One region of the Lactobacillus sp. ESL0263 genome, then DNA from elsewhere that is predicted to be linked to it. Evidence: predicted binding sites of a transcription regulator. Region 1 holds the regulator's gene; each other region holds the start of a gene.
The links. Region 1 encodes NrdR, which represses ribonucleotide reductase genes. Its sites were predicted from a motif close to ACACNATATATNGTGT; they were not measured.
Positions count from the first base shown of each region.

Region 2: F5ESL0263_RS08510 (deoxynucleoside kinase) is a predicted target of NrdR. The motif match lies at 1,621-1,636, and genes of this name have one in related genera.
Region 3: nrdJ (ribonucleoside-triphosphate reductase, adenosylcobalamin-dependent) is a predicted target of NrdR. The motif match lies at 2,866-2,881, and genes of this name have one in related genera.

Region 1 is NZ_REHL01000004.1:772,185-779,347, reverse strand. It holds gene polA (DNA polymerase I) at 1-1,140, shown strand, start outside; gene mutM (DNA-formamidopyrimidine glycosylase) at 1,153-1,983, shown strand; gene coaE (dephospho-CoA kinase) at 1,980-2,582, shown strand; gene nrdR (transcriptional regulator NrdR) at 2,584-3,051, shown strand; gene F5ESL0263_RS05685 (DnaD domain protein) at 3,054-4,400, shown strand; gene dnaI (primosomal protein DnaI) at 4,409-5,311, shown strand; gene thrS (threonine--tRNA ligase) at 5,656-7,163, shown strand, end outside.
Region 2 is NZ_REHL01000006.1:459,245-466,407, reverse strand. It holds gene F5ESL0263_RS08520 (amino acid ABC transporter permease) at 1-14, opposite strand, end outside; gene F5ESL0263_RS08515 (deoxynucleoside kinase) at 231-917, opposite strand; gene F5ESL0263_RS08510 (deoxynucleoside kinase) at 929-1,579, opposite strand; gene F5ESL0263_RS08505 (Asp23/Gls24 family envelope stress response protein) at 1,853-2,353, opposite strand; gene F5ESL0263_RS08500 (DUF2273 domain-containing protein) at 2,374-2,565, opposite strand; gene amaP (alkaline shock response membrane anchor protein AmaP) at 2,577-3,131, opposite strand; gene F5ESL0263_RS08490 (glucosamine-6-phosphate deaminase) at 3,295-4,020, opposite strand; gene F5ESL0263_RS08485 (ATP-binding cassette domain-containing protein) at 4,208-6,553, opposite strand; gene F5ESL0263_RS08480 (YdcF family protein) at 6,735-7,163, opposite strand, start outside.
Region 3 is NZ_REHL01000001.1:80,472-87,634, reverse strand. It holds gene proC (pyrroline-5-carboxylate reductase) at 1-674, opposite strand, end outside; gene F5ESL0263_RS00400 (aldo/keto reductase) at 699-1,562, opposite strand; gene F5ESL0263_RS00395 (YjjG family noncanonical pyrimidine nucleotidase) at 1,628-2,335, opposite strand; gene F5ESL0263_RS00390 (hypothetical protein) at 2,517-2,702, shown strand; gene nrdJ (ribonucleoside-triphosphate reductase, adenosylcobalamin-dependent) at 2,955-5,189, shown strand; gene F5ESL0263_RS00380 (DUF4430 domain-containing protein) at 5,224-5,613, shown strand; gene F5ESL0263_RS00375 (ECF transporter S component) at 5,623-6,138, shown strand; gene F5ESL0263_RS00370 (cob(I)yrinic acid a,c-diamide adenosyltransferase) at 6,135-6,677, shown strand; gene F5ESL0263_RS00365 (NAD(P)-dependent oxidoreductase) at 6,757-7,163, opposite strand, start outside.

The DNA of each region.
Region 1 (7,163 bases):
GATACATTAACCCAATTGCAAGATGAGTTTGCCGGCGAATTGTCCAAAATGGAGAAGGAAATTTATGAAGAAGCTGGCGAAGAGTTCAATATTAATTCGCCAAAACAGCTTGGTCATATCCTGTTTGAAAAAATGGGCCTTAAACCAATCAAAAAGACCAAAACTGGCTATTCAACTTCAGTTGATGTTTTAAATCAACTGAAGGATGAGAATCCAATTATTGAAAAGATTCTTTCTTATCGTCAAATTGCAAAAATCCAGTCAACTTATGTTAATGGTTTGCTTGATGTCATTCAAAAAGACGGACGTGTACATACACGTTATTTGCAAACTTTGACTGCAACAGGACGTCTTTCTTCAGTTGATCCTAACTTACAAAATATTCCAACTAGAACAGATGAAGGAAAGCAGATTAGAAAAGCGTTCGTTCCTAGTCAACCAGATGGTTATATTTTCTCCTGTGACTATTCACAAATTGAATTGCGGGTTTTGGCTCAGGTTTCTGGTGATGAGCAGATGCAAGAAGCATTTAGAACGGGTTATGATATTCACGCTCATACTGCAATGAGAATTTTCCACTTAAAGTCAACCGATGAAGTAACACCATTAATGCGTCGTCGTGCAAAGGCAGTTAACTTCGGTATTGTTTATGGTATTTCAGATTATGGTTTGTCTAAAAACTTAAATATTAGTCGTAAGCAGGCAAAAGAATTTATTGATAACTACTTTGAACAATATCCACAAATTAAAGACTATATGGATAAAGCAGTGAAAGTTGCGCGTGAAAAAGGTTATGCAGAAACTATTATGCATAGACGTCGGTACCTTCCTGACATTCATGCGAAGAATTTCAATGTCCGTTCTTTTGCAGAAAGAACTGCAATCAACTCACCGATTCAAGGATCTGCCGCAGACATTATTAAAATCGCAATGATTAATATGCAGCAAAAGTTAGATGAAATGCACTTGAAGACTAAGATGGTTGTCCAGGTTCACGACGAATTAATTTTTGATGTTCCAAAAGATGAACTTGAAACAATTAAGAAGATTGTACCTGAAGTAATGCAATCAGCAGTTAGATTAGATATTCCTTTAGTTGCTGATTCAGGTTATGGTCACAACTGGTTTGATGCCAAATAAGGAGTATGAGTAATGCCAGAAATGCCAGAGGTTGAAACGGTACGTCGTACCTTATTACCACTGATTAAAGGAAAAACAATAAAAAAAGTTACGTTGTGGTACCCCAAAATTATTGCCAGTGATCCGCAAGAATTTGAACAGCAATTAGTTAATAAGAAAATAGAAACGATTGATCGCTATGCGAAGTACTTGTTGATTAGGTTGAGTGGGAACTTGACGGTAGTTTCTCATTTGCGCATGGAAGGCAAGTATCGCTTAGTTAAAGAAAATACGAAAAAAGATAAGCATGATCATGTTCAGTTTGTTTTTACCGATGGCTCAGCTTTGAGATATAACGATGTTCGTAAATTCGGTAGAATGCAGTTAGTTAAAACTGGAACGGAAAAAGAAGTAACTGGTATCAGTAAACTGGGCCCAGAACCTAATTCACCAGCTTTTACAGTTGCAGCTTTTACTAGGGGACTTGCGCGCAAGAAAAAAAGTATTAAGAATACGCTTCTTGATCAGTCAGTGGTTGCCGGACTAGGTAATATCTATGTTGATGAAGTTTTATGGGAAACCAAAATTCATCCTTTGAGTATGGCCAATGCTCTGCCCAAAACTAAAATCAAGCAGCTTCACGATAACATTAATTCTCTAATTGAATTGGCGATTGAAGAACGAGGAACTACGGTTCATACATACCTTGATGCTAATGGGAAAACCGGTGGTTTTCAGGAAATGCTCAAAGTTTATGGTCATAAGGGAGAGCCATGTGTTCGTTGTGACACACCACTAGAAAAAATAAAAGTTTCGGGCAGAGGGACTACTTTTTGCCCCCACTGTCAGGTAATTTATAAATGACTTTAGTACTTGGCTTAACAGGTGGAATTGCAAGTGGGAAAAGCACGGCAGATGCCTTTTTCCTTAAGCGCAATTTATCTGTTATTGACAGCGATGTGATTGCACATGACATTTTAAATATCGATCAGCTAGGTTATAAAAAAGTGATTAGTTATTTTGGCCAAGATATTTTAAATTCTGATCGTACACTTAATCGCAAAAAGTTAGGACAAATTGTTTTTAATGATCAAAGTAAGTTAAATGTGCTTAACCAGATAACACATCCATTGATTTTTAGCGAAATTGAAGATAAAATTACGCAAAATAAACTTTTAAAGAAACCAGTAGTTATTGTAGATGCACCTTTACTATTTGAAACTAAAGTAAAAGATTATTGTGATAAAACCTTGTTAATTGCGGTTCCAGAGGAGTTGCAATTGCAGCGATTAATGACACGTGATCGCTTAAATAAAACTGAGGCTTTAAATAGAATAAAAACACAGATGCCACTATCGCAAAAGGAAAAATTAGCAGATTATGTCATCACAAATACTGGTACAATAAAAGAGCTAGAAACTAAATTAGCAAACCTGCTATGTGAACTAAAAGAGGAGGACTAAGATGGAATGTCCTAATTGTCGGCAAAATGCCTCACGTGTAATCGATTCGCGTCCAAGTGATGAAAATCGTGCAATTAGACGCAGAAGAGAATGTGAAAACTGTGGCTTTCGCTTTACTACTTTTGAACGAATTGAAACAACGCCATTATTAGTAATTAAGAATGATAATACTAGAGAGCCGTTTAATCGTAAAAAGATTCTGCATGGTGTAATGGCAGCTGGGCAAAAGCGTCCAATTACCAGTGCACAATTTGAAGAACTAGTTGATCACGTTGAAAACAAGGTTAGACAGCAAGGTGTAAGTGAAATATCTTCGAAAAAAATTGGTCAGTTGGTAATGGATGAATTAGCTGAACTAGATGATGTTGCTTATATTCGTTTTGCGTCGATTTACCGTGAATTTAAAGATATGTCGAGTTTCATGAAGACAATGGAGGATATGATTGCTAAAAGAGAGAAAGGAAATTAGAAATGTTTGAGACAGATAATCCCAAACAACCTTTTTTTATTGCTAATCATATTGACCTATATCCAGCTGATCTTCGCATTTTAGTAAAGCTTTATCAGCCTTTAGTTGGCTCTCTTGCTCTTTCCATGTACCTTAGTCTGAATGAAGACTATAATTCTGGTGCAATGCTATCTGATTCAACTGGCTTATACGCGTTACAAGAACAGCTTGATTGCAACCTTAAAAGTCTTTTTACTGCGCTGCATAAGCTTGAAGGTACTGGTTTGATTCAAACACGCATGATTGAAAATGAAATTATGGGTAAGGTACTAGTTTTTCAGCTAGCAAAGGTTCCAAGTAGTAATGAATTTTTTGCCACACCTCTTTTAGCCAGTTTGCTTAAGGAAAAAATTGGTGTTAGCGCATTTCAAAAATTGAGTCATGTTTTTGCCCAAGAAGGTAGTCAGAACTTAAACCAACCTAATGGCTTAGCGACCGCAACTGATGTTTCTGCCTCATTCATGGACGTCTTTCGTTTACCCGATCAAGAAGCAATTGAACCTTCAATTGAAGTGAAACAGGCTGCTCAAGAAAACCAGATTCCTAAACCTGTTCAGGCAAGTATCAAACAAGATGACAAGATAGACTGGGATTTTATGAAGCAGCAGTTTGAGATTTATCAAATTCCAGAGACAGAAATTGATCGTAACCGGGAAGCAATTCGGGCCGTTATGCGCACCTATGGTTTGTCCGAACAAGAATTTGTTGATGAGGCTTTGTCATGCTTACACGGAGACTATCAGCTTGATATGTCCTTAATTAAAAAGACAATCGCAAACAGTATTCATGCTCAAACAACACGTGATCAACTTAAAAGAGTTACGCGTACTGAAGAAACTAGTCCTTCAAATGCGCATTTTAGTGAACAAGAACAAAAACTTTTACAACTTGTGAAGAGTAAATCTCCAGCTCAGTTTTTATATTATCTAAAAACTGAACGTCATGATTATGTTGATGCTAGCGAATATCATGTCCTTGACAGTTTATATAATGAAAAAGGGATACCAGCTGAATTGCTGAATCTTTTGACCTACGCTTGTCTAAAAAGCGCACCGAATATTTCCTATCGTTTAGCGAATAAAATCCTGCATGATTGGTTGCAACACGGTGTGAAGACAGGTGAGCAAGCACTTGACTATATGAATAAACGTGAGCAAAATAAAGGAAAATATCCTCGTTATACTCAGGCAAAAAGGGTTGAAAAGGCAACGGACTGGAGCAAGAAAAAAGCTACAGTTAAATCAGACGTTTCTTCGGCAGATTTAAAGAACTTTTTCAAGAACTTTGAAGACCAAAATGGCATGAAGTAGGTGAATCTATGGAACCGATTAATAAATTTATTTCTGCAAAGAATCATCCAGCAGCTAAAAAAATTGACCCAGCTCAGATTAGGCAACAAGTTTTAGCTGAACCGGCTGTCAGTCAGTTCATTAGCGCTCATCAGGACAAAATAACGGATGAAATGATTGATAAGAGCATGTCTGCTCTTTTTGAATTTTATTTGTTTCAACAAAATAAAAAGGATCCAGTCACACAGGGCTTTAAACCGAAATTGATTCTAAATACTAATGCGATTGATATTACTTATGTTCCTGAAGACAGTAAGATTGAACATGATCGGGAAGTTAGTGCCAGAAAGAATCTGCGTTTAATTGATCTGCCAACCAGTTTGCATGATGTTAAACTCAGTCAAGTTGAGATAACGCCTGAAAGAAAGCAAGCAATGGCTGATATTGGTCAATTCTTGAGTGCCTACTCTAAGAATATTCATCAAAAAGGTCTATTTTTATCAGGTAGTTTTGGAGTAGGTAAAACTTTCATTCTTGCTGGCTTGGCAAATTCACTTGCAATGATGAATAAGCGTGTTGTTTTCATGCATGTGCCTAATTTCATTGCTGGTCTTTCAAGTCATTTTAATGATAATAGCCTGCCGGAAGAGGTACAGCGAATTTCAAATTGTGATGTACTAATTTTGGATGATATTGGTGCTGAAAATCTCAGTCAGTGGTCTCGTGATGAAGTTTTAGCAGTAATCCTGCAATCCAGGATGGACAATCAATTGCCGACTTTCTTTTCTTCCAATTTCTCAATGGACGATTTGGAAGAACATTTTAAGGAGACTAAAAATGCAATAGATCCAGTTAAAGCTGCAAGACTAATGGAAAGAGTACGGACTTTGGCTAAAGAGGTCGTTGTTTCTGGTCCTAATAGACGACGCTAAATTAAAAAAAGGTTAAACCAAAAAGCACTTAACTAAAAAGTGCTTTTTGTGATTTTTATTAAAAAAGTTCTTGCAAAAAAATGGTAGATATGTATAATTATCTTAATTGAATGAACATGATGCAGCTCAAGTCAGAGAGAATCACATTATTCTGGAAGTGGTTCAATGTAGATGTACCCCACTCATTCAAACTTAAAAAGTAATTAAAATGGGTGAGTTCCATTATCAACTTAATTTGAGAAGTTAGATTCGTATATCTGACTTGAAATTTGGGTGGAACCACGCTAATAACGTCCCAGTGCAGTGATGCACTGGGGCGTTTTTTTATATTTTCGGAGGTATAGATGAGTTTTTCAGTTATTTTGCCAGATGGATCAAAACGTGATTTTGATCAAGCAATTACAATTAGTGATTTGGCACATGGTATTTCAACATCACTAGGAAAAGCAGCACTTGCTGGTAAAGTAGACGGACAATTACAACCGGTTGATTATCAACTCGATCGTGATGCTAATGTAGCAATTATTACTGATAAAGATGAAGAAGGCTTGAATGTCTTACGTGATACAGTAGCATTTGTTTTTGAAGCAGTTGCTAAAAAAGCATATCCAGAATTACGTTTTGGTGAACATGCTGCAGGCGAAGACGGCTTTTTTGTTGACACCGATAAGGAAAATCAAATTAAAGTCAATGAGTTACCTGAACTTGAAAATGCTGTTAAGAAAGCAGTTAAAGCAGGCGAAAAAATTGAAAGTGTTGTTATGCCTAAGGCTGAATTGGAAGAAATCTTTAAAGATGATCCATTCAAGCTTGAGTTATTGAGTCAAGAAGCAGGCGATGAAGTTAAGGCATACAAGTTAGGTGACTTTGTTGACTTTGGCTTTGCCGCACTTTTACCAAACACTGGCAAGATTAAACAATTTAAGCTTTTATCTGTTGCTGGTGCATATTGGAAGGGCAAGTCATCCAATCCAATGCTGCAAAGAATCTCAGGTACAGCATTCTTTAAGAAAGCAGACTTGGATGCAGATATTAAACGCCGTGAAGATATTAAAGAACGTGATCACCGGACAATCGGACGTGATCTTGACTTATTCTTCGTTGATCCTAAAGTTGGTGCTGGCTTACCATACTGGATGCCAAAGGGTGCAACTATTCGCCGTGTTGTTGAACGCTACATTATTGATAAAGAAGTTGCCGATGGCTATCAACACGTATATACCCCGGTTTTGATGAATGTTGATGCATATAAGACTTCTGGACACTGGGCACACTATCGTGATGATATGTTCCCACCAATGGATATGGGTGATGGTGAAATGCTTGAATTACGGCCAATGAACTGTCCTTCACATATTCAAATTTACAAGCACCATATTCGATCTTACCGTGAATTACCAATCAGAATCGCTGAATTAGGTATGATGCACCGGTATGAAAAATCAGGTGCCTTATCTGGATTGCAACGTGTTCGTGAAATGACTTTGAATGATGGTCACACTTTCGTTGCACTTGAGCAAGTTCAAGAAGAATTTACTAAGATTCTGAGACTAATCATGGAAGTATATAAGGACTTCGATATTACTGATTACTACTTTAGACTTTCATATCGTGATCCAAAGAACACTGAAAAGTACTTTGCAAATGATGAAATGTGGGAAAGAAGTCAATCAATGCTTAAGAAAGCAATGGATGACATGGGACTTGAATATGTTGAAGCCGAAGGTGAAGCAGCCTTTTACGGTCCTAAACTTGATATTCAAACCAAGACTGCTTTAGGTGCGGATGAAACCATGTCAACCATTCAACTTGACTTCATGTTGCCAGAACGCTTCAACTTGTCATACGTTGG
Region 2 (7,163 bases), on a different contig from region 1:
ATAATATAATTCATCTTATTCTCCTTTAAAGCGTAAACTAAAATAATGAGCAAAAAATTACATTTATGACAGAATAGCACATATTTTTTTAATAATAAAATGGTAACAGTGTAAAAAAACTATTTTGGACTGCTTAGTAAGAATATTTAACAAAACAAAAAGCCGGTTTTTAGACTAAATATCTAAAAACGGCTTTTTTACTACTATATGCAAGTTGATTGGTTTACTGATTAAGCATCAAGTTCGACCTTGGTTGGTTTATCCCATGATTCAGGTAATTTACCAATCTCTTTTAATTTATCGACAATTTGATTTAAAACAATCTCACGGTCATGTTCATTGGTCATAAAATCAAGCTCATCACCATTAATTTCCATTTTAGGTGAATAATCATATTTTTCATACCAAGGCTTGTAATAACGTAATAGTCGTTTGTAATAATCTTCAAGCGTTGAATCATAGCTAAGTTGTTCATACGGGCGGCCACGTTTCTGAATACGTTTAAGCATCGTCTCGTATGAAACATTGATATGGACGAGCAAATCAGGGCTCTTTTTTGGCATATTTTTGAGCTCATTCATCATATTGTTTAAAAGCTCATAGTATGTGTCAACTTCTTCTTTAGTTGCACGTCCAATATCGGCATTCATTTGGAAAAAGAGTGCATCTTCATAGATAGAACGATCAAGTACGTTATTATCGTCGGTTAATGCATCCTTAATGCTGCGAAAACGTGTATTAAGGAAAAATACCTGAAGCAGAAACGCATATTTTTTAGGATCAGCGTAAAAAAGTGGTAAGACTGGATTATCGTCAACACTTTCGTAAAATGGCTTAGTTCCTAAATATTTGGCTAAAATACTGGTTAAACTGGATTTACCGGCTCCAATAGGGCCACTTAAAACAATAACTGTCATCACGTTCCTTCTTATTCTAGACTGCCAATTTCACGCAGCTTGCTATCTATCTGGCTTAAAACTTCCTTTTTAGCATCTTCATCACCGATAAAGTCATACTTGTCACCGTCAATTACAATCTTAGGTGAGGCATCATACTCTTCGTACCAAGGCTCATAATAGCGAATTAAGCGTGCATAGTAATCTTTCAGACTGGGATCAGTCGAGATTTGCTCATAAGACCGACCACGCTTCTCGATTCGTTTTAGCATGGTATCTAGTGACACACGGATATAGATCAAGAGATCCGGCTTTTTACTAGGATTTCCTGGGGTGTCTTCCATCATGTTTTCAAGTAAACTGTCGTAAATCTTAAATTCGGTAGGATCAGCGACATTGCTTTCCGCATTCATTTGGAAAAAGAGGGCATCTTCGTAAATAGAACGGTCAGAGACACTGTTTTTCTCTTTAACTGCTTGATTGATTTGTGCTAACCGGTGGTTAAGCAGATAAATGTTAAGTAAAAAAGTGTACCGTTTCATGTCCTGGTAATATAAAGGAAGAACTGGATTACTATCAACGCCTTCATAAAAGGCTTGAGTTCCTAAATGTTCAGCTAAAATACTGGTTAAACTGGATTTACCGGCTCCAATAGGCCCGCTTAAAACAATAACTTGAATCACGCTCTTTCTTAAATACAATATATAGATTAATATCTAGTTTAATACGAGATATAGTGGTAAACAAGAAGAAATTTAATTTGCATTGGGGCAAAAATGTCAAGTGATTTTGCATAGTGCAGACCAAAAAAACTGCTTATAGTTTGATAATTATATGTAAATATATATTTTTATGATAAAAAATTAAGGAGTGTTACACGTGAAACTAACGGAAAACAAAAAGAGAAGTGCATTGCTTGAAGCACTTCTCTTTTTGAATAGATTGGTTAAGATGAGTTACTTAACGCGCTCTTCTTTCTTTTCTTCTTTTTTATCTTCAACCTTGTCTTTTTGTTCGTCAATCTTTTCTTTGGCGTCTTGAGTGGCACCAGTTAGACGATCTTGCAAGCTGACAGAGTCTTTTTCATGCTCTTCCTTAGTCTTGATATCAACCACTGTGACGTTAACTTCAACGGTATCCAAGCCTGTCATTTCTTTAACCTTGTCATAAATCTTTTGTCTAATTTCATCATAAAGTTTAGGAATGTCAGTACCGTATTCTGCAACGATTTCAATATCGACAGCGACTTGTTTTTTACCCACTTCGACGTTAACACCATTAGTTACATCATCACTGTTAACAATCTTATCAGCTAAGTTAGAGAAGAAACCGCCATTAACAGTTAATAGTCCTTTAACGTCTGCCAAAGCAATGCCGACAATCTTTTGGATTACTTTAGAGTCATAAGATAAGTCGCCTTTAACTTCTTGTTTTGAGTTGTTGTTATTTTGTACCATAATAATTAAATTCCTTTCATTTAGTGTTGTTGTTGTTTACTTACCAAGCTTTTTAGCAATGGCCAATAATGCCCAGCTAGAAAGCCTAACACTAGTAGCACAATGACAAAAATAGTTTTAAAAAAGCCTAATCCCAAAAAACAAAATGCTAGTAACAAGCCGATTGCTGCACCGCATATTTCTGGGAGGTGTTCCTGCAAAATTTTATTCATTTTTGCCTCCTTTATTGAACGCGTGTCTCGGGCTTATCAGAGTTTTGATAGTTAACAAACTTAATTTTGATTTTTGGTTTCTGCTCGATTCCCAAAAGTTGACTAAGATTACCTTTAAGCTCTTCAAGGTATTGCTCAAGAACAGCGTTAACGTTGTCACCATGTCCTAAATTGCCACTAATCCTGATTTTGATTTTATGATTAGTAAGCTTAGAATCAACTTTTGCCTTATTGATAAAAGGCAATTCAGATAAGGAATTCATGACATAACCGTTAATCGCCTTACTATTAACTCTAACTTGTCCATCGCGCTTATGAATTAAGGTGAAGTAGCGCTGAACTGGCCAGAATAGAATGATTAATAAACTAATGATTAAAGCCAAAAGAATAATGGCACTAGCACCGATTAGATACCATTCGAAAATAGGATTTAATGTACCCATTTTGGGGATGCTAAGCCTTAAATACTTTTGCCAAAAACCGCTAGTTTCCCATAAGAGATAAATTGGCAGAGGCAGTAGTAAAAGCAGAAAAACTACCAGTAACCATTTTTTACTTCGTTTCAATTTATCACATCCTCTCATGCTCTAATCTAATCATAATACGGATTATTTTGTTAGCGTTAGTGATATGCACCTGTTAATAGAGAGCATTAATGTTAAAAGCTATTTGTAATAAAAAAGGCGATGCTTTCCTTGCATCGCCTTTTTTATTAATCAAATTATCTAATTAGTTCTTTGATTTTTCACTGAGCTTACTTGCAGCAGCATCGTCAATAATTAATGTGACATTAGAGTGGTTTTGTAAAACGGAAGCAGGAACGTCTTCAGTTACAGGACCTTCGACCATTTTTTTAACGGCATCAGCTTTATTTTCACCAAAAGCCATAATAACGATTTCCTTTGCACTCATGATGTTAGCAATTCCCATACAAATTGCTGATTTTGGCACATCATCAATATTGCTGAAAAAGCGGGAATTAGCTTGAATAGTACTCTCAGTTAACTTGACTTCGTGAGTAACAGAATCAAAAGAAGTGCCTGGTTCATTAAAAGCAATATGACCATTTTGACCAAGACCTAATAATTGAATATCAATTGGGTTTTCATCAATGATCTTGTTGTAGTCATCAGAAGCACCTTGAGGGTCATTAATGGCTTTAATACCATCTGGAATATATGATTTCTTGAATGGCTTCTTGTCAAAAAGATTTTTTTGCATAAAGTAATGGTAACTTTGATCATTATCAGGAGTTAAACCAGTATATTCATCAAGGTTGATACTAATAAGATTGCTATTATCAAGATCACTTTGAGTCCATTCGTTGTATAGAGCTACAGGGGTAGAGCCAGTTGCTAAGCCGATTACCTTAGCACCATTTTCAATGCTCTTTTTAAATAGCTTAAAGCCTTCAGTACTACCGTTTTCTTTGTTGTTTGTAATGATAATTTTCATAGTTGAGCCTCCAATTAAGTTAAATTCATTATAAATTGGTATATGCCAATTTGTCAATTAGCTTTGTTAAAATTTTTTTCACTACTGACGCGCTTTTAACTAAGGCCAATTTTGATAACAAAAAAGTCTCAAATAATGTTTGTTTCACATGTAACATTATTTGAGACTAATTAAATGAAATTAGCGACTATTCACTTCTTAGTGCAATTGCGGCATCTTTCTTAGCTGCCATTCTTGCAGGAAGATGTCCACCTAGCATCGTTAAGATAGTAGAAATAACAATTAAAATCAAGGCGTGTACAGGATTTAATTGAGCAACATTTGCTAAGTCAGTCATTGAATATAAAATGCTGTTGATAGGGAAGACGAGTAGTTGAGCAATTACTACACCTAAGACACCTGAGAATATGCCAAGGATAAATGTTTCTGCATCAAAGACGCGTGTGATGTCTTTCTTACGAGCACCTAAGGCCTTTAAAATACCAATTTCTTTTGTTCGCTCCAAAACTGAAGTGTAAGTTAAGATACCAATCATAATCATTGAAGTGACAAGTGAGATTGCTGCAAAGGCAATTAACACAGCCGTGATACCACTTAACAAACCACCTGTCATAGAGGTAACGGCACTCGACATGTCAGTGTAGATGATTTTATCTTGTTTCTTTTTACCCTTATTCCATTGATCAAGGTAATCTAAGACTTTGTCTTTCGAATCAAAGTCATTTGGATAAATCATGATACCAGCAGGAAGAGAAGAACCGCCAATCGATTGCATCATCAGCTTTTTAGCACTGGCATTCATGTTTTGACCAGTCATTACATTACGGTCAGATTTCTTTTGTGCCTTTACAATAGCTGAATTTTGGTTCTGCTTGATAACCTTAACAGCTAAACGATCACTATATGCGATTCCGCTTGATAATAGAGCCATTGAATCCTTATTCTTTGGTCTTATTACACTAACAATGCGTAACTTGATTTTACTATTCTTGTACATCGTCTGGTTAGGTTTTTGTGGCACAAACATACCAGTAGGTAGTTCTTGATAATAGTCATTATTGTCGACTACTTTGAATTCTTTACCAATTAACTTATTAAAATCAAGTTTTTCATCTGCCTTAACTTTAATGCCCAGGTTCTTCAGAATGTTAATGTTAAGGGAATTCTTGTTATCAATGACCATAACTAAATCAGTTGGTTTGGATGGCCAAGCGCCAGATAGTAATTGGTAGTTATCCTTTAAAAAGTTACCCTTTTTCTTATCTAATGAGGTTGGAAAGACAGTTGAACCCATAAAGGACATACTTGCTGCTTGAGACTGCATTTGCTCGTACGCTTGAGAAGCAGCCGTGCCAGCAGGTAGCGGTGAAAATTGAACGGGCTTAACCTTACCATTTTCCTTACCAATTAAATTGAGGTTAACACCAACTTGATAAGAAATATTGTTAGCATATTCAGGATTAATCTTCTTTACGTAATCGACGTATTTTTGCGTAATTTTATTTTTATGTGCCGATTGCTGTAACTTGTCCTTTTTAGCAGTTAAATAGCCACGATTTTTAACGTTCTTTTCTGAATCATCACGGTCACTGATACTATTAACGTCCGTGGCCGTTTGCGAGATTGTAACAGGATATTTGGCAAGTGCCTTACTCATCGTAGTATCAATTTGCTTCTGAAAACCATTGGATAGCGATAAAACGATAGCAATGGAAATGATACCGATACTTGAAGCAAAAGCTGTTAAAGTTGTACGACCCTTTTTGGTCATAATATTGGTAAAACTTAACTTAATAGCATTCCAATAAGACATTTTAGTACGCTTCAAGTTGAAAGTGTCTTTCTCATCTTTTGGTGTGAATGGATTTGAATCGTCTAAAATCTTACCGTCTTGGAAGTTAACAATCCTGGTTGCGTACTCCTTTGCTAGTTCTGGGTTGTGTGTGACCATGACTACTAAACGATCTTTTGACAAGTTCTGAATTAGCTTCATGATTTGTTCAGAAGTCTCGGTATCGAGAGCACCAGTTGGCTCGTCACAAAGTAAAATATCAGGATCATTTGCTAAGGCACGAGCAATTGCAACACGCTGCATTTGCCCACCAGATAGTTGGTTAGGATTCTTCGAAATGTGATCTTTTAAGCCGACTTGTGTTAAAGCATCAACTGCACGTTGGTGTCTTTCTGAAGCAGGAACACCAGATAAGTTCATTCCTAATTCAACGTTGGCGATGATTGATAGGTGTGAGATTAGATTGTAATTTTGAAAAACAAAACCAACCGAGTTATTACGATATGCGTCCCAATCAGTTTCTTTGAAATTCTTAGTGGATTTACCATTAATAATCAAATCGCCGTTATCGTAACGATCGAGTCCACCAATAACGTTTAACATTGTCGTTTTACCAGAACCGCTGGGACCTAGAATTGCGACAAATTCTTGATTGCGAAACGAAATTGAGACATCGTCCAACGCCTTAGTCGTAGTATCACCAACGTGGTAAGACTTACGCAAGTTTTTTAATTGAAGCATGAGTTATTTCTCTTTTCCTTTTTATTAATTCATAAAAAATAATTTAGCACTTATAAATAAGTAACACTAAAATTCTTATTATATTAAGCCAATTAGTTAAAAAAAGCCATCCTCATTTTGAAAATTTTTAATTTAGCAATTAAAAAAGTCTCTTAAACAAATTAGAGCCTTTTTATCTGAGTTATTGTGCGATTTTAGTATATTGCAATAGTGCATATACTAGGAAGAAAAGAATTATTAAGCTAATCACTATGATATGACGTTTTTTATTGGTAACCAAAATAGCTGCAAATTCACGAACGATTGCATTGGGCAAGAAATAAAATCTTGTGTATGAACCAACTCCGTTTGCATTCAGCCCAGCCGCTTTGGCAAATAAAGCGGCACGAAAAATATGGTAGTTATTACTGAAAAATTTGGCACGATATTTTTCGCCGCCAAAGTCTTTTGCTGCTACTTTGGCTGAAAATTGCATATTTTGGTAAGTGTTTTTTGATCTATCCTCTAATAAGATAGATTCAGGACTAATACCACGACCAATTGCGTATTCGGCCATTGCTTTGGCTTCCGGAATTTTTTCATCTCTTCCTTGACCACCAGACATAATTAA
Region 3 (7,163 bases), on a different contig from region 1:
GGAGTAGTAACCTCATCTTTTAATTCTTCAGGCAACTTACCACTAGTTAATGCTAATTTAGCAGTCCCTAAAAGCATTTTTTCAATGATTTGGTAGGATTCTGCTCGTTTTACCCCATTTTGAACAGCTGCGTCGCTCAGCGCTTCGATCATTAAATCAACATATGCTGGAGTACAACCTGCGACAGTACCATAAATGCCTAATAAGTCGGCTGGTACAACGTAAACATCACCCATTTGTTCAAACAGATCTTTTACAGTCTTGATTACTTCAGGCTTTTCTCCTGCAGCAAAACTAATTGCCGTAATTCCTTCACCGATTTGAACTGGTGTATTTGGAACAATTTTGACAAAAGAAGAGCCATTAGGTAATTCATGGTTTACCTTTTCTAAATCACCACCACCAGTGGATAAGATAATGCCATGGTATTTTTGACCAAGTTCTTCAAAAATAGTTTCCACTACTGAACCACCCACTGCAACAATGACAGCCTGGCATTCTTTAAAGTCTGCATAGTCATTAATTAAATTCAAGTGCAATTCAGCTGCAACTTTTTCGGCTGATGGATGTCCACCACCAAAAACATAAATATCTTGGTTAGCGATATCTCCTTGCAATAAACCCAAAATAATTGCTTTACCTATTTTACCGGTACCTATGAATCCTATTTTCATTGCTCTTCACCTTAATTGTTAACTTTAGAAGTTTGTTTTATCAGGATCAGTTGCAAGGTCAGCAGCACCATGCAAACCGTCCAAAGTCTTCATATCTTCTTCATCGATTACAAAATCAAAAATATCTACATTTTCTTTTATTCTATCAGTATGAACAGATTTTGGAAGTGGTGCAAACTGATGTTGAAGTGACCAACGTAAGAGTACTTGAGCAGGAGTTTTACCATAATGCTCAGCCACTTCACTAACAGTTTTATTTCCAATTAAGCCGCCTGTTCCTAATGGACTATATGCTTCACTTAAAATGTTAAGTTCATTATTATATGAAACAACGTCTTCCTGCATATCACTCGGATTTAAGTAGATTTGATTGACAGCTGGACGAATAGAAGCGGTTTTTAGTAATTCATCCATGTGCTCACGTCTAAAGTTTGAAACCCCAATCGCACGAAGCTTTCCTGCCTTGTACTGATCTTCCATTGCGCGCCAACTCTCTGCGTTTAATTCTGCCCAATGATCACGCACTGCTTTTGGATTTGGCCAGTGAATTAAGTACAGATCAAGATAATCTAACCCTAGTTTTTCTAAACTTTCGTCAATTGCTTGAATTGTTTCCTGATAGCCATGCTTATCATTCCACAATTTAGTTGTAACAAATAAATCATAACGGTTAATACCACTTTCCTTAATGCCCTTACCGACACTCTCCTCATTGCCGTAAGCAGCAGCAGTATCAATCAAACGGTACCCCGCATTAATTGCATCAATAACGGAGTTTTTGGCAACATCACCGTCTGGTGTTTGCCAAGTTCCGAAACCTATAGTAGGCATCTTAGCTCCGTTATTTAAAAAATATCTATCATTTAAAGAACTAATTTTGACAGTCATTATTTTCACCTCTGTTATATTATATCGAATAATATATATGCTGCCACATCAAATTTAACAAATTGCTAATTAATTCTTTCAAAGTCATTTTTTAACAGTTTCACGAATTCGGGATATGTTTTCACTTCACACAGAGGATGTAAATTCATGTTATTTTTTCGCCCGCGATGGTTATACCAGACACTGCTAAAACCATAGTTTTCTGCACCTAAAATGTCTGATTGTAAACCATCTCCAAAAAATACTGTTTCTTCAGGGCCATATTCCGCCCGGTCAAAAAAGTAATCAAAAATTCGAGCATCAGGTTTTGAATAACCTGCTTCTTCAGAAGTAATAATTAAATTAAAATAGTTCTTAATTCCAGCTAGCTCTAAGCGATGGCGTTGCATATAGGCTTCACCATTACTTAAAATGGTCAACTCGTACCCACTCTTTTTGGCAAAACGAAGCGTATCTTCTACACCAGGTAGCAACTTATAAGCTTGACTGAAGTATGAACGATATTCATCCATAACGGCAAGTCCATCAACATTAATATGATAGTTTTCTTTGATAAAATTATGAAAAACCATTTCACTCAATTGATCATATGTTAATGCACCAGTTTCAAGCTGACGCCATAAACTTTGATTATATGAGTGGTAACGCCGCTGTAAGTCCTCTGTTAGTGGCCAGTGGTGCGCGTTAAAAAGGCGATGGAGCGCGAAATTCTCCGTATCCGCGAAATCGATTAGTGTGTCATCTACATCAAAAATAATTTGTCTAAAACGCAAGTATTTTTCATCCTTTCCAATTATTTCCCGGGAAATAAATACTGCTATGGAAAAATATTATACCAGTAAATTACTCATAAAAAACATAATTATCTTTTTGTTAAATTTAGGTAAAACTCATTTTAAGTAAATGCGCTTGAGGTATAATTGCTTACCAAATAAATCAGGAGGAAATACTAGTATGCTTACTTTATTACTAATTTTTGCATTGATCTGGGCACTGGCTAAACTAGGTGTTGGGATAATTAAAATTTTATTATTTATACTGGCATGCGGTTTAATCTTCATTTTCTTTATTCATTTACTAATTCCTTTTGCTATTTTGGGAGGAATACTTCTCCTGCTCTTTACAGCAATTGGTCGTTAACTCTTTTTTATTAATCTTTTTGAAGCACAATAAGCTTTTTTAGTTTATTGTGCTTTTTCTATACGCCGATTGCTATATGATTTTTTTGAAAATCTTTTTCTCCTACTGCTGCCTTAAATCATCTTTTTTTGTTCGGATTTGGCTGCTGCATATCCGCTGGTAAATACAAGATATTGTGTTATAGTCTTTTTATACACCATACATGATGTGTATGTGAAACAAAATGTTATTTTATGAGGAGATATTTTGTATATGAAAAATGCAAGAATAAGCTTGGATCAGGCTTATATTGATCAAGTGAAACAAAATGTTTCGCCTCACTGGGGAGAACTTGGCTGGGTCACGTACAAGCGGACTTATGCACGCTGGCTTCCTGAATATAATCGCGCTGAAGAATGGGACGAAACAGTTAAGCGTGTTGTGGAAGGCAACATTAACCTTGATCCACGCTTAACTGATTCGCCTTCTGAAGATGTGGTTGAGGAACTGACAGACGAAGCTAAGCGTTTATTCAAGCTTATTTATGGCCTTGCTTCTACTCCGTCAGGGCGGAACTTGTGGGTTTCTGGGACTGATTACCAAAGACGTAATGGTGATTCCTTAAACAATTGCTGGTTTATTGCTATCAAACCACAGAAATATGGTGATAGTCATATCGTGCCTGATTATTTGGACAAAAATCAAGAAGCTCTTTCAATGCCATTTTCTTTCGTCTTTGACCAATTGATGAAAGGTGGCGGCGTTGGCTTTTCCGTCGTTCAGGACAATATCCAAAAAATTCCCTCAGTTGACAATAAAATCGATTTAACGATTGTAATCGACAAGGCTAGTGCTTCTTATGACGACTCCGTCAAGCTTGGAGCAACTGATAAAAGTGAGTGGGTAAAGCAAAATCAGAATTCGGATGACTATATCTATTACAATTTACCCGACACCCGTGAAGGTTGGGTTTTAGCTAATGCCCGTTTAATCGATATGCACTTTAAGGAGACCAATCCTGAAAATAAACAGAAGTTGGTTTTAGACATCAGTGGTATTCGTCCTTACGGTGCAAAAATTCACGGTTTTGGTGGTACTGCTTCTGGCCCAATGCCATTGGTCGAAATGCTGTTTGAGATTAACGATATTATCAATAATCGCGTTGGTACAAAAATCACCTCAGTTGATGGCACAGACATTTGCAACTTAATTGGGAAAACTGTTGTTGCAGGAAATGTTAGACGGTCTGCTGAATTAGCATTAGGCTCTAACGATGATCAAGATTTCATCACAATGAAGCAAGATAAAGATAAGCTATATCATCACCGTTGGGCTTCAAACAATAGTGTTGCGATTGACGCTAAATTCGATGGATACGAGCCAATTGCCGCTGGTATTAGAGAAAACGGTGAACCTGGTGTTGTTAACTTAGACTTGTCACGTAATTACGGCCGTATTATTGATGGTTATCAAGAAGGTATTGATGGCGAAGTTGAAGGAACAAACCCATGTGGTGAGATTTCATTAGCCAACGGTGAGCCATGTAACTTATTTGAAGTTTTTCCTTACATTGCTGAAGAACAAGGCTGGGACTTAAAAGAGGTCTTCAAACTGGCTACCCGTTATACCAAGCGTGTAACTTTTAGTGAATATGACTGGGAAGTTTCCCGCAACATCATCTACAAGAACAGACGAATCGGTGTTTCAATGTCAGGTATCCAAGATTGGCTCTTAAATGATTTAGGTCATCGGGTTGTTACCGGCTTTGAAGACAGTATCGACGAAGAGACAGGCGCAAAAATTAAAAAGCCAATTTATGATCCTAAGGGAATCAAAATGGTCGAAGAAGCATATCAAGCAGTAATTGATGCCGATCAAGACTACAGTAAGGCTTTAAATTGCAATCCTTCTATCAAACACACCACTGTTAAACCATCTGGTACTGTTGCTAAACTTGCAGGTGCTTCTGAAGGTATGCACTTCCACTACGCTGGCTATCTAATTCAAAGAATCAGATTCCAAGCTTCAGATCCTTTACTCAAGGCCCTTGATGCTTGTGGTTACTACTCAGAACCAGATATCTATTCACCAAATACTATTTGTGTGGAATTTCCATTAAGAGCAGCTCATGCAGACAGCAAAAACTTTGCTTCTGCTGGTACTGTTTCAATTGAAGAACAGTTTGCAACTCAAGCATTTTTACAAACCTACTGGTCCGATAATGCGGTTAGTTGTACTGTTACTTTCCAAAGCGATGAAGGGGACAAAATCACCTCTTTATTTAAGCAATATCGTAACGTCATTAAGTCAACGTCTCTTCTTCCTTACTATGGTGGATCTTTGGAGCAAGCGCCAAAAGAACCAATTGATAAGGAAACATATGAGGAGCGCAAAGCCAAAATATCTGGCGATGTTGCTACTGTCTTTGCTGAACAACATGATGATCAAAAAGACATCGAGCTAGTTGATCAAACCGATTGTGAATCGGGTGCTTGTCCAGTTAAATAATCTAAATTTATGTATTAAAAATAGGAGTTTTATCATGAAAAAAAATAAATTATCAGTTCTTGCCGGGATCGCTACTATCTTTACTTTCACTGTTGCTGGATATGGTAGCACCCAAAATGTTCAACAAGTTGATGCTGCAAGCAAAGTTCGCGTTACTTATACCCTTAAAGTAAATAATAAAAACTACAAGACTAAAAGCGTTAAAGTGCCTAAGCACTCAACTGTTATGCAAGGTCTTAAGAAGCTTTGGAAAGTAAAGAGTACTGATGGCTTCATCACTTCAATCGATGGTAAGAGTCAAAATAAAGCTAAAAAGGTTTACTGGACTTACACTATCAACGGCAAATTTGCTTCTAAAGGTGCTGCAGAGCAAAAAGTAGCTAACAAAGATAAGGTTAAATTCACTTTAGCAAAGATCGACTAATCAGCAATCATGCATGATTCAACCAAGAAATTAGCACTGCTTGCTATTTTAACTGCCATGTGCGTAGCCTTACGCATTTTTAAAATTATTCCAGTTCCAAACGTTCAGCCAGTTACTGATATTTTGGTAATCGTAACGTTAAACATGGGCTTTACCTTCGGCTTTGCCCTAGCCATTTTGACCATGGTAGTCTCTAACATTTACTTAGGCTTCGGCATTTGGACCATCTCACAGGTCTTAGCCTATGGCGGCTGCGTTTTAACTGTTGCATTACTGGCAAAATTTACGCCGTTAAAAAAGCACTTTACTTATCAATTAGTCGTTGCTGCCTTTTTAGGTTGGGAATACGGTTGTTTCGTAGACTTCGGGATGTCGATTTTTGGTGGCTTTAATGCATTTCTAGCCTACTGGGCTGGAAGCTTGGTTTTTGATACTTACCATGCAGTCGGCAACTTAGTCTTCTACCCCATTCTATATAAACCACTTAATGTTGCACTAGATCACTACAAACGGAGGCTTTTATGACCATCAAAATTTATACCAAAGTCGGCGACCAAGGTTACACCAAGCAAGTCACCGGTAAAATGGTACCTAAGTATGACCTACAAATTGAAGCACTTGGTGACATCGATGAACTAGATTCATATTTAGGTGTTGTAATTGCTAACTTATCCGATCAGTGTCAAGAATTTCTTAACCCACTGCAAGATCGACAACGTGATTTATATGAATTAGAAAGCGATATTGCTGTTAAAAGACACGAAGAAATAACGGTGGCTACAGTCGAATTCCTTGAACAACAAATAGACGAGCTTAATCAAAAAATTCCAAAAACTACCCACTTTATTTTGCCGGGCGGTTCGATTACCGCGACCCATTTGCATTATGCTCGTACGGTTGCTAGGAGAGCAGAACGTGCAATGGCTAAATTAAATGATGAGCAGCAAAAATTAGCCCCTGCTTGCTTAAAATATATTAATCGTTTATCAGACTACCTTTTCATTTTGGCACGCTATGCTAACGTTTTAGACGGCGTAGAAGAAGTCAAAAGTAAAATCAATTAACTTAAAATTCACTTATACTTACTCATAAAAAAGAGCAGTTCCAAATCTGAAACTGCTCTTTTTGTTTTTGAACTAAATATTAGTTCCACCATAATTTGATCAAGCCTTGTGTGCCCAAGTCACCTAGACCACGCTCATCAACCAAGGTTTCATACAATTTTTCTGCCTCTTTAGTAGCTGGCAACTCAAGCTCCATTTCTTTGGCAGTTTCCAAGGCAATGCGCAAGTCTTTTAAGAAGTGCTTGCTGAAAAAGCCAGGTGTATAATCATCCTTCAAGATACGTGGACCATAATTGCTCAAACTCCAATTAGCAGCACTACCTGCTCCAACTGTCTCTAGTACAGATTCAAGATCCAAACCTGCTTTTTTGGCATAGACGAGCATTTCACACATTCCAGTCATTGTTCCAGCAATCATAATTTGGTTGGCCATTTTTGTATTCTGACCTGCTCCTGCAGCACCAAAGTAATGCACGGTTTTGCCAA